DNA from 2 places in the Sphingomonas sp. Leaf30 genome. Region 2 is predicted to be linked to the other one. Evidence: riboswitches for the same ligand, from Rfam matches in the RefSeq annotation. Region 2 holds a riboswitch; the other holds the start of a gene.

Region 1 (6,209 bases), 360 kb from region 2:
AGGCGGTGAGCGGCGTGGTCTGCGCCTGCCCCGCCACGGGGGTCGGCGTCCGCGTGGCAGGCGGCGTGAAGTTGGCGACCGCAGCGGTCTGCTGGGGATCGTCGCCCGCACTGCAGCCTGACACGGCCATGGCAAGCATTACCATCCCCGCACGCAGCGACAGGGTGATCGGCGCAGCCCCGGATCCGATATGCATCGCAGCCCCCTCATGCTCTTTTCATCCCAACGCGCCGACCGGGCCGAGGTTGCCCGCGATGCCCGCACTGCCGGGGCGATTCGACGGTCCGAATCTACGGGTATGCGCGAGCGCAAGCGTGTATCGTCGCCGTCCCGGGGCGCTCCGCCCCGCCGGAAGGGCAGCATCATGGCCAAGAGCCAGAAGAAATCGAACAAGGAAGTCCGCAAGCCCAAGGCCGAGAAGGAGCCCAAGGCGAACGCCTCGAACCCGACGACCAAGGGCAAGCCCGTCGAGATGACGACGCTCAAGTGATCCGGCACGAAACAGGACGATGACGATGGCGGACGACGATTACGTCTATGACGAGGCCAGCGGCGAATGGGTCGCCGCCGACGCCGCATCCACGACCCGCGCGGCGGACGACGACACGGTCGTGGTCCGCGACTCGGTCGGCAACGTGCTGGCGGACGGCGACCAGGTGACGCTGATCAAGGACCTGACCGTCAAGGGCGCGGGCCAGACGCTCAAGCGCGGCACGCTGATCAAGGCGATCCGGCTGACCGGTGACGCGCAGGAGATCGATTGCCGCTACGACGGGATCAAGGGTCTGGTCCTGCGCGCGGAGTTCGTTCGCAAGCGGTAACGGACGCCCCCCCTGGTCCTCCCCCTGCCGGGGGAGGAGTTCGGGGTGTGGCGGATCAGACGTCCGCGGGGAGGTAGATCTCGCTGCCCTTCTCGCGGAACCTCTCGCTCATCTCCGCCATGCCCTTTTCCGCGTCGGCATGCGCACCCTTGGCGAAGATCGCGCGGTTGGCGTCGGTATGATCGACATCGGCCGCTAGGAACGTGTCGGCCGGGCCATTCTGTTTCGCGGCAAAGTCGCGCACCTCCTGCGTGATCTTCATCGAACAGAATTTGGGGCCGCACATCGAGCAGAAATGCGCGGTCTTGGCGCCTTCCGCGGGGAGCGTCTGGTCGTGATATTGCTCGGCCGTATCGGGATCGAGACTCAGGTTGAACTGATCGCGCCAGCGGAATTCGAAGCGCGCGCGGCTCAACGCATCGTCGCGCATCTGCGCGGCAGGGTGACCCTTGGCGAGGTCGGCAGCGTGTGCGGCGAGCTTGTAGGTGACGACACCGACCTTCACGTCGTCGCGGTCGGGAAGGCCGAGATGCTCCTTAGGCGTCACGTAGCAAAGCATCGCGGTGCCGTACCAGCCGATCTGCGCCGCGCCGATGCCGCTGGTGATATGATCGTAGCCGGGCGCGATGTCGGTGGTGAGCGGCCCGAGCGTGTAGAAGGGCGCCTCGCCGCAGACCTCGAGCTGCTTTTCCATGTTTTCCTTGATCTTGTGCATCGGCACATGGCCGGGGCCCTCGATCATCACCTGGACGTCGCTCTGCCATGCGCGGTGGGTGAGTTCGCCGAGCGTGTAGAGCTCGCTGAACTGCGCCTCGTCGTTCGCGTCGGCGATGCTGCCGGGGCGCAGCCCGTCGCCGAGCGAATAGGCGATGTCATACGCCTTCATGATCTCGGTGATCTCGTCGAAGCGCTCGTAGAGGAAGCTCTCCTTGTGGTGGCTGAGGCACCATTTCGCCATGATCGAGCCGCCGCGCGAGACGATGCCGGTGACCCGCTTGGCGGTCATCGGGATATAGGCGAGGCGAACGCCGGCGTGGATTGTGAAGTAATCCACGCCCTGCTCCGCCTGTTCGATCAGCGTGTCGCGGAAGATTTCCCAGGTCAGCTCCTCGGCAATGCCGCCGACCTTCTCGAGTGCCTGGTAGATCGGCACGGTGCCGATCGGCACGGGGCTGTTGCGCAGGATCCATTCGCGCGTGTCGTGGATGTTGCGGCCGGTGCTGAGGTCCATCACCGTGTCGGCGCCCCAGCGGATCGACCAGACGAGCTTGTCGACCTCGGCGGCGACGTTCGACGCAACCGCGGAGTTGCCGATATTGGCGTTGATCTTGACCAGGAAGTTGCGGCCGATCGCCATCGGCTCGGATTCGGGGTGGTTGACGTTGTTGGGGATGATCGCGCGGCCGCGCGCGACCTCGTCGCGGACGAATTCGGGGGTGACGAAGTCGGGGATCGACGCACCGAAGCTTTCGCCGTCGCGCTTATACTCTTTCAGCATCGCGCGGCCGAGATTCTCGCGGGTCGCGACATATTCCATCTCGGGGGTGATGATGCCGCGGCGGGCATAGTGCATCTGGCTGACATTGGCGCCAGCCCTGGCGCGCAACGGGCGCTTGATGCTGCCGGGGAATTGCGGGACGCCGCCCGAGCGGTCGGGGCCGAGCTGGCCATTGTCCTCGGGCCGGATCTCACGCGCGTCGTAACTTTCGACGTCGCCGCGCGCCTCGATCCACTGGCGGCGGAGTTGCGGCAGGCCGGCGTTGATGTCGATCGTTGCCCTGGGGTCGGTGTACGGACCGCTGGTGTCGTAGACGCGCAAGGGCGGCTCGGAGCAGCTGGGGTCGAGCACGATCTCGCGCATCGCGACGCGGACGTCGGGGCTGGAGGGCACCGCGACATGGATCTTGCGCGAGCCGCGGATCGGGCCGGTGGTGACGCCGATGTCGGCGGTCGGGATGCGAGGATCGTAATCGGCCATGCGCTTGCTCCTAAAGGTTTCGGAGCAAGGCATGCGGTTCTGTGGCGACCGCTCCCTCCCTCCGCCGGTATCAACCGGATCAGGTTCAGCGGGTCGAAGGCTCCTGCCTTCCTCTCAAGCGCGGATCGGCGCTCCCCCGGGGTAGGGCGAGCATAGGCGCAACGGACGGGGGCGCAAACGGAAAAACCCCGCACGGCCGGGCCGCACGGGGTTTCGGATCGATCGGCGGGTTGCGATCAGAAGGTGTAGGTCAGGCCCACCGCGCCGAGCCACTGGTCGGCATCGCCGACGTCCGCGACGATCGGGCTGTCCTTGTACTTGCCGAGCATGCGGCCGTAGAGCACCCCTGCGCCGACGCCGAAGCCGCGGCGCAGATCGCCCGACAGGCTCTGCAAAGCAAACGCGGAGACGTTGACCCGGCGGAAGCCGCTGTCGTTGATGTCATAGGTGCGCAGACCGCTGTTGATCGTGCCGATCGGCGTGACCGCGGCATAGGTCCGGCCAAAGCCCTTGCCTGCATAATCCGCCGACAGGCCGAAGGCGACCAGGGTGCGGACCGACAGCGGCGTGGTGTAGTTGACCTGCGGGGTGATGACATAGCTGTCGTGCGTGCCCGACACGTCGTGGATATAGGCGACACGCGCGGTCAGCGTGTCGTAATCGCTGGTGATGACGCCGGTCTTGCCGATGCCGACGAAGCCGCCGACTTCATAGGCCGTGTCGATCTTGCCGAGCGCGCGGACCTGCCGGTTGTCGACCCGGCCCGTGCGATCGGTGCGGACGGCGGCGATAACGCCGACTTCGTAGTTGATCCCGACCGACCCGGTATTGGGGATCAGGTTCACGTAGAGCTGCGTACCGCGCGTGAAGAAGTCATGCCCGCGGATCGTGCCGATCGCGACCGCGCCGGGGGTGAAGCTGTTGCTGTCCGCACCCTCGTAATCGGGAAGCGACGCGACGCCCAGACCGAGCGTGATCCGGTTGTTGTCGGCGGGATCGGTGATTGGCGGGGTCGGATTGGGATCCGTCTGCGCAAGTGCCGGCGTGGCGAGGGCGACGGCCGCAGTTGCGGCAGTCAGAACGAGTGAGAATGCGCGCAAGGACGGGCTCCGGACAAAAAGGTTCCACCGCGCAACGCGGGGCAACCCCATTCGGTCCGTTGCAATCCGTCAGAAGATGTAACGCATCCTGACCTGTTGCATTTCAGCATCACCGGCGAGCATGAACCGTGCCGCGGAAAAGCGCGGCGGTCCGAAGCGTACCGCCGCGTTGTTCGAGAAACCATAGCCCTCGCGCGGGATGCCCGCGATCGTGTCGAGCTTGGAGTTGCTGTTCTCGTCATGGATGATCGCCAGCGCATAGCCGCGCTGCGGCAGGCCCGAAAAGCTCGTCGTCCGGACCGCGGCGGGCAGGGTCCGGGTCAGTGCCTTGGCATCGTCGACACAGGCAGGGAAATTGTCGGGGTCGGCGGTCAGGCAGATACGGATCAAGCCCTTGGCTGAGCGAAGATTGTCGACCTCGACGTCAAGCCGCGTGACCGGGCTCGCCGCCGCCAGAACGGCCCAGAGCGCCGCCGCGGCCAGCACGCGCGGCAGCCTTGGCATGCGATCTGCCTGCATCGCCGTGCTCCCGGTCGGTGCCGCAGAGCCGATCCCAGAACCGGAAAGTGAGCTCATAATTGCACCTGTATCGTTCATAATGTGGCTGATGGTGGCTGGCCGTGATCAGCCATGTCCCCAATGCTCCCCTCCACATGAACCGGGGAAAAACCTCCCGGCCCATCGGATTGGCCCCCTCCATAACGGTCATGACCGTCAGAGCCAAACCGAGCGCACCGCCAGGGTCGGAATCGCCACGACCCGTAGCGGAATTATCACAGCAACGGCAGCGCCTAGATTGGAGCGAACGCCTTTGCAGCACACGCGGTCGGCGGGCGCACCCGGTAAAACGTCAATCGCAGACAAGGAGATGACGAGCGTGATCGTCATGCCGCGCTCACAAGCATCTGCGCGTGCCGGGTGATGGCCGCTCGTACACCGCGCGATCGGGAAGATGACCGCGAGCGCATCCCGCAGAAGGTCGTTGTCGCCGGATCGCGACTTTCATAGCATCCTCCGCACGACATAATCGGGGACCACAATAGTGATTTTGCTCGCAATACTGCTGCAATCGGCCCAGCCCGTGCCGACCGCCGCTCCGCGACAATTGCCTCCGCTTCACGGTGGGCCTGCAGAAATGACCTGCCCGGTGGGCGGCGAGACGTTCTCGGCATGGCAGCCCGCGATGTTCAGCACCTATGGCGAGCGCCCCGACGGCAAGCCGTACAGCTATTTGCCCTTTCCGTTTCCGCTTCCTGAATGCCCGAGCAACAAGTTGGTCGTTTTCGACAAGGTCTCGACCCAGGACGCGGAAAACCTCGCGCGGCTGATCGGCACCGCCGATTATAAACGGCTGATCGGCTCGGAGACGACCTATTACCGGGCCTATTGGCTCGCCGGAAAGCTGGGCCGGCCGGAGGTTCTGCGTCTCGGACTTTTGCTGTCGGCCATCTGGCAGGTGACGCCCGATCCGAGGTCCCAAATCAGCACCGACGCGCAGAATAGCCAGTTCCAGCGATATCAGACATTGTTCATCCGTGGCGTTCGGGCATTGGGCCCTGCAACGCCCGTAGCGGACCGGCTATGGCTGGAGGCACGGGCCGCGAACGCTGCCCGGCAGATGGGTCGGTTCGACGAGGCAGCGAGGCTGATCGATACGGCCGATCGATCGCTCACGCTCGTTACCGACAAGCGCGGGTGGGATACCTATCTTGCCAAATTGCGCGCCGTCATCGCGCGCAAGGATGCTGGCGTCGAACCGCTCGACATGATCCCGGAGCAAGAGGTCGCCTTCACCTGCCTGCGCCGGCCGCCATCGACCAGCTTCGACAAAGCCACGTGCACGAGCCCGGCGGTCGTCGCACGGATGGCGACGCTCAACGCCAAGCCGAAATAGCCGCCTCGAACCCAGGTCAGGCGCGCCGGTCGAGGATCAGGATCGGCGCGTCACGATAGCGGCCCTCGATGCGCAGGCGGTAGCCGAGGCGCTCGGCGAGGCGGAGCGAGGGCGCGTTGCTTGGGTCGATGATGCAGGTCGTGGCGGCGATGCGCGGGTCGGCCCAGGCCAGGACCGCCGCCATCGCCTCCGACGCATAACCCTGTCCCTGCGCGTCGCCGGTCAGCGTCCAGCCCATTTCGGGGCCGACCGCACCGGGACCGTCGATCGGCGGCAGGATCGCGCGCCGCGCTTCGATCAGACCCATCTCGCCGATCAGCCGGCCGGTCGCAGTCTCGCGCACGATCCAGCTGCCATAGCCGAACGCGGTCCACTGCCCGATCGAGCGGAGCAACCGGATCCACACCTCCTCGCGA
Region 2 (6,209 bases):
GCACGGCACCCGCCGGCGCAGGCGTGGGGGGCGCGGTTGGCACCTGCGCCCCGGCGGCAGCAGCGGCCATGAGCAACGGCAGAACAAGCGAATGCGCCATGCGGATCTTCATCATCATCCCCTTAGAAACGGGCCGTGACACCCGCCGATGCGGATGTGGCCGTATAGTCGTAAATCGCATTGTCGGCCGTGCGGCGCTGGTGAGCGACGCTCAGGCTGAGCCGCAGCGACCGGTGAAAATCGAATGCATAACTGCCACCGACCTGGTTCAGTCTGTCCTTGCCCCGTGGTGGCTGAAGCGTGAGCGCCAGATCCTCGCCGCGCGGGTCGCGTCGCGCGCGCTGGGCGAACAACGTGGCGGTGCTACGCGCCGAGAGCAGATAGGACACGTTGAGGTTGTAGCTGTCCGCGATGATATAGGTCGCGCCAAACGAGCTCTGATTCTGCACCGCACGGCGGCCGGAGCCGACGATCGTGAACCGGGGCACCGGTCGTATCGTCACCTGCGCGTCGAACGACGGACCGCTGAAGGACGGCACGGCTGCGCGCTTGGGGTCGGCATGCGTGATGCCGCCGCCAAGCCGGAAGCTGACGCGCGGCGCGACCGAACGTTCGAAGACCAGCTGGACGTCGGTGATCATCGTCGAATCGTCGATCCCGGTCAGATCCTCAATACCCGGGCGCGCGATCTTCGCAACCGAGCCAATGAGCTGCAGCGTACCGAGGCTGGGCCGCCCATAGCCGATCCCCGCGCGCAGCGCGGACTGGTTCGTGTCCAGAACCTTGCGGCTGCTGTTGGTGAGCGACACGCGGTTGACACCCACCGCGGGAAAGAAACCCGCCGCGGCGCGGCAACTCGCGCCGACGTCATAGGCCTGGCGCAGGAAGCTCTCGGTCACCACGGTGTTGGTGTCGCCGAGATCGAACTGCGCGCGTTCGAGCGCCGCGCTGCCGGTCACGCTGCAGGGCGCGCCGACCGGGGTCGTCACGCTCGAGGTCAGGTTGATCCGCTCGCGATCAAGGCCGCTGAACCGGGTGTTGAAATCATAGCCGACCGTGCCGCCGGCGGTGACGCGGGTGCGTCCGAAGATGCGGTTCAGGTTGACAGCCAGCGCCGGCGAAACGCGGATATTGTCGCGCGGCCCGCTCCCGCGCGCGTCGTTGAGACGCAGCACGTTGCTGTCATAGACACTGGTGATCACCGGCACGACACGAAACCGGTCGACATTGCCCGCGACGGGCACGCTGACGGGTGTGTTGACGTTGACCGTCTGTGCCTGCGCACCGCTCACCAAACCGCCAGTCATGGCCGCCGCGAGCGCGACCTTGCCGATCCGTGCAGTTCGCTCGTCTCGAGCCCTTCGCATTGTTTCCCGTCATGTTTTCAATTGCTACCCGCATGATGCGCGGTCGCATTTCGTCCTTCGAGCTATTCCGGCGCTTGTCAAATCGCGACTCGCGGCACCGGGCCCAAGGGCATCGCGTCTCGATAAGTGAAAAGCGCGATCAGGTCGAGTGACGGCGTCGCACGGTGCTGTCCCTTGATCGTACACCGGGTCGCGACGATTCGGGTGTCAGGCCTCGGCGATCAGGCTGAGAACGTCGCCGATCAGGCGTCGCATCGCGTCGCGCGCACCATCGGCATCGCGCGCGGCGATCGCGACGGCGACCGCGGCATGGTCGGCGATGTTCGCGCTGCGCCCCTTGATCCGGTTGGTGAAGCGGATCGAGGTGCGCAGCGCGGTTTCGACCACCGACTGAAACTGTGCGTAGAAGGGATTGCGCGACGCGCGCAGGACGGCGACGTGGAACGCGATGTCCGCGTCGAGCGGATCGTCATAGCTGCGCTCCGCAGCGGCCATCCGCGCCAGCCCCGCCTCGATCGCGACCATGTCCTGTTCGGTGTGGTACAGCGCCGCGAGCGCCGCCGCTTCGGGTTCGATCCCGATCCGCAGCTGGTTGAACTGCTGGAGCAGCTCGACCGAGAATTTGCGGTCCAGCAGCCAGCGCAGCACATCGGTGTCGAACAGGTTCCAGCTGCTCGATGGCTGGACGATCGTGCCCTGTCGCGGGCGCGCGCTGACCAGTCCCTTGGCGGTCAGCATCTTGACCGCCTCACGGGTCACCGATCGGCTGACGCCATGCGCCACCGCGATCTCCGCCTCGGTTGGGAAGGGCCGATCTGTATATTGGCCGGTCACGATGGCCTTGCCGAGCAGGTCGAGCATGCCATGCGTAAGGTTCCGTCCCAGATCCCGATTCTCCAGGGCAACGACGTCGGTCAGCACACGCTCCATAAAGCTTGTGTGGCGCAAACCGGTCCGGCTGTCACCCACTGCAAGCGTCTGGGTGGCGTGGATTGTCATATAATTCTGTCGCGCGTGTGCTGGGAAGGCGCTGCGGATGGGCAAACGGGCAATAACGCTATCCCCGGAAGACCGAACCGCCTAGACGGCGCGCTCCCCGGGGGGCCGCTGACGCGCGGCTGAGAGGTGGGCTGCAGCCCATGACCCGCTGAACCTGATCCGGTTGATACCGGCGTAGGGAGGGCTGGCGGCGCGTCCGTCGTCCCTCCGTGTGGAGTGGACGCAAGACCGTGATGATCCTTCGATTTGACCTGATGACGGGCCGGCCGCCCCGTGTTGCATGCAGTGCGCTGGCAGTGGCACTTGCTGCTGTGGTGGCCTTCGCCCCCGCCGGCGCGCAGACACAGGCGGATTCGCGGGACGGCGCCGACCCGGTCGATATCCGCGTGGTCGGCCTTCTTGATCCCGAGGGGCTGCTCCCCGATCAGACGGTGCCCAAGTCCGAGAGCGCGATCGCCGCGGCGTTCATCACCAAGCAGGCGCCGACGCTCAACGCGTTCCAGCTTGTCAACCTGCTGCCGGGCGCGACCGTCGCGTCGAGCGATCCCTACGGCCTGTCGACCAGTTCGAGCCTGACGTTGCGCGGGCTGGGGCAGGACGAGATCGGCGTGACGATGGAGGGCGCGCCGCAGAACGACATCGGCTATTATTATGCCTATCCCTCGCAGTTCGCCGATACCGAGAATCTGCAGCGCATCGCGCTGGCGCAGGGCGCGGTCGATATCGCGTCGCCGACGCTGGGCGGCGCGGGCGGGTCGCTGTCGCTCTGGCTCGACGATCCGAATGAGGCGCCGCGCGGGCTCGTCGACCTGTCGATCGGATCCTATGCGGCGCGGCGCGGCTTCGTCCGGCTCGATAGCGGGCGGATCGGCCAGACGGGGTTGCGGGCCTTCGTCTCCTATTCAAACACGCGCGCCAGCAACTGGCGCGGTGCCGGCCATGACACGCGCCAGCATGTCGATGCCAAGCTGCTCGGCGAATGGGGCAACGGCAACCGCGCGAGCCTGGCGCTGTCGTTCAACGATGCGAACTCGTCGACCTATCGCAGCCCGACGCTCGCCGAATGGCGCGCGCAGGGACGCGATTTCAACTTCGATGCGCGGTACAGCGCGGGCAACACCAATTACTGGCGGCTGTACCGCGCGCCGTTCCGCAACCTCTATGCGTCGGCGCCGGTGCATCTGGCGCTGGGCGCGGGGGTGACGCTCGACAGCACCAGCTATCTGCAGTTCGGTTACGGCAATTCGCCCTATGGGACGCAGCTCGGTACGACCGGTAACTTCCTGGGTATCGAGCCGCTCGCCGACCCGATCGCGCTGCCGGGTGCGGTCGACGGGGTCGCGACGGTGCTGGGCAATTATACCGGCGACCAGCGCCGCGTGGGCACGGTCAACACGCTGACGATCGAGCGCGGCATCCACCGGCTGACCGCAGGGCTGTGGTTCGATCACGGCACCGACCGCGTCGTCCAGTCCTATACCGCGGTCGGTGCCGACGGCGAACCGGCCGATCGCTGGGGGTATCGCGCAAAAGCGATCCGGACCGCCGACGGCCGGCTGCTCGCCTATGAGAACCAGCGGACCGTGACGGTCACCAAGGCGGCGTTCCTGGCCGACCATATTACGCTGACCCCGCGTCTCGCAGTCGATATCGGGTTCAAGGGCGTCAATGTCCTGCGCAGCGGGCGCAACTACCTGCCGGGCCCGCAGGACCGCGTCCGTCTCGACAGCTTCGCCGCGCTGCCGCGGGCGGCGGTGCATTACGAGATCGACGACCGGCAGCAGCTGTTCGCCAATATCACCACGAACTTCCGCACGCCGAACGAGTTCACGCTCTACGACAGCTATGCGGGCGGTGCGCTGGTCAGCGCGGGGACGACCGCGCTGAAGAACGAATATGCGGTCTCGCAGGAGCTGGGCTATCGCTATATCGGCCCCGCGCTGTCCGCATCGGTGACGGGGTTCCATTATGATTTCCGGAACCGCCAGCTGGCGACGGTCATCAACAATGGTGGCGCGCTGGTCAATTCGACGCTGAATGCCGGGGGACAGAGTTCCTACGGGATCGATGCCGAGATCGACTATCGCCCGGCGCGCGGTGTCAGCGTCTATGTCTCGGGCGAATATCTGCGCGCGCGGATCAGCGACGACCTGCCGGTCGGCGACGACTATCTGCCGACCCGCGGCCGGCATGCGGTCTCGAGCCCGACCGTGCAGATCGGTGGCGGCGGGACCTATGACGACGGACGGCTGTTCGGCAGTGTCGCGGTGAAATATGTCGGGCGGCAATATGCGACCTTCGTCAACGACGAGAGCATCAAGGGCTATGCGACGCTCGACCTGTCGGTCGGCGTGCATCTGGCGTCGATGCTCGACGGCAAGCGGACCGACCTGCGGCTGAACGCGATCAACGTGACCGATCCGCGCGTGCTGGCGGGGGTGCAGTCGGTCTCAACCAATGCGCGCGACGTGATCGGGCGCGGGGGGACGCTGATTTCGGGATCTGCGCCGACCTATTATGTCGGGAGTGGTGCGGCCGTCATGGCGACCATCTCGCGCGGCCTGTGACCGGTGCGGGCGCGATGATCGGCGCGGGCTCGCCGGCGGTGCATCTGGTCCACGGGATGGGTACCGACATGGCCGCACCGAGCTGGCCGGCGATCACCGCCGAGGAAGCCGCGACGGTGGTCGCGCAGTTTCCGGCCGCCGGTCCGCTCGAGCACGTGCACTGGCATTCGCCGCGGCCCTTCTCCGCGGCGGCGTTGATCGAGACCGGGCAGGGGATGTTCCTGCTCAAGCGGCATCACCGCCGGATGCGGACGCCCGATCAGCTGGGCGCGGAACACCGGTTCATCGCGCACCTGAGCCCGCACATTGCGGTGCCCGAGGTCATGACGCTCGCCGCCAGCGACAGCGGCGCGCCGGCCCGCGGCGACTGGACCTATGAACTGCATCGCAAGGCCCCCGACGTCGACCTGTATCGCGACCGGCCCTCCTGGACGCCGTTCCTGTCGCTGGCGCAGGCGCGGGCGGCGGGCGTGGCGCTGGCGCGGCTGCACCGGGCGTCGCAGGGGTTCGATGCGCCGGCGCGACCGCCACAACCGCTGGTCGCCAGCTTCACCATCCTGCCCGATCCCGACCCGATCGCGGCGACGGAACGCTATGTCGCGGCGCGGCCGGCGCTCGCCGCGTTCCTCGCCCCGCGGTCGTGGCGGCGTGAGCTCGCGTCGCTGTTCACGTCGCTCGGCGACGGGTTGCAGCCGCGGCTCGCCGCGCAGCCGCCCTTGTGGACGCATAATGACTGGCATCCCTCCAACCTGCTCTGGGAGGCGGAGGACGTGCGGACCGTCATCGATTTCGGGCTGGCGGACCGGACCTGCGCGCTGCACGACCTGGCGATCGCGATCGAACGCAGCGGTGTCGCCTGGCTGGCGCTCGGGCAGGGCGAGGATGCCGCGATCGGCCAGCCCGAGGCGGCGTGCGCGCTGCTGGCGGGCTATGCGGCGACGACCGCGTTCGATGCGGAGGACCGGGCGACGCTCGTCCGGCTGCTGCCCCTGGTACACCTCGAATTCGCCTTGTCGGAGGTCGCGTATTTCGCAGGGGTGCTCGGCGACATGAGCGCGGCGGCGCTGGCCTGGGATGGCTATCTGATCGGCCATGCGGCGTGGTTTCTGTCCGCGCCGGGGCAGGCGTTCCTCCGCCGGATCGCCGATGCGGAGAACGGCGCATGACGATGCTCGAGATCGCCGCGGTCGCGGTCAGTTTCCTCGGCATCTGGCTGACCGCGGTGCGGCGGCTGTGGTGCTGGCCGGTCAACCTGCTTGCCTGTGCGCTGTACTTC

What was found. Region 2 has a riboswitch for thiamine pyrophosphate ahead of ASE89_RS03185 (TonB-dependent receptor). Riboswitches for the same ligand answer to the same signal wherever they lie in the genome.
Region 1: another riboswitch for thiamine pyrophosphate. It lies ahead of thiC (phosphomethylpyrimidine synthase ThiC); the one in region 2 lies ahead of ASE89_RS03185 (TonB-dependent receptor).

Annotation. Positions count from the first base shown of each region.
Region 1 covers NZ_LMKZ01000001.1:301,659-307,867, reverse strand. The annotation lists gene ASE89_RS01460 (hypothetical protein) at 1-196, opposite strand, end outside; gene ASE89_RS21410 (hypothetical protein) at 365-490, shown strand; gene ASE89_RS01455 (alkylphosphonate utilization protein) at 516-821, shown strand; gene thiC (phosphomethylpyrimidine synthase ThiC) at 877-2,799, opposite strand; TPP riboswitch at 2,839-2,946, opposite strand; gene ASE89_RS01445 (MipA/OmpV family protein) at 3,036-3,899, opposite strand; gene ASE89_RS01440 (DUF2141 domain-containing protein) at 3,969-4,418, opposite strand; gene ASE89_RS21495 (hypothetical protein) at 4,614-4,787, opposite strand; gene ASE89_RS01435 (hypothetical protein) at 5,035-5,793, shown strand; gene ASE89_RS01430 (GNAT family N-acetyltransferase) at 5,810-6,209, opposite strand, start outside.
Region 2 covers NZ_LMKZ01000001.1:660,894-667,102, forward strand. The annotation lists gene ASE89_RS03170 (SLBB domain-containing protein) at 1-112, opposite strand, end outside; gene ASE89_RS03175 (outer membrane beta-barrel protein) at 123-1,367, opposite strand; gene ASE89_RS03180 (FadR/GntR family transcriptional regulator) at 1,575-2,297, opposite strand; TPP riboswitch at 2,462-2,550, shown strand; gene ASE89_RS03185 (TonB-dependent receptor) at 2,621-4,933, shown strand; gene ASE89_RS03190 (phosphotransferase enzyme family protein) at 4,948-6,099, shown strand; gene pnuC (nicotinamide riboside transporter PnuC) at 6,096-6,209, shown strand, end outside.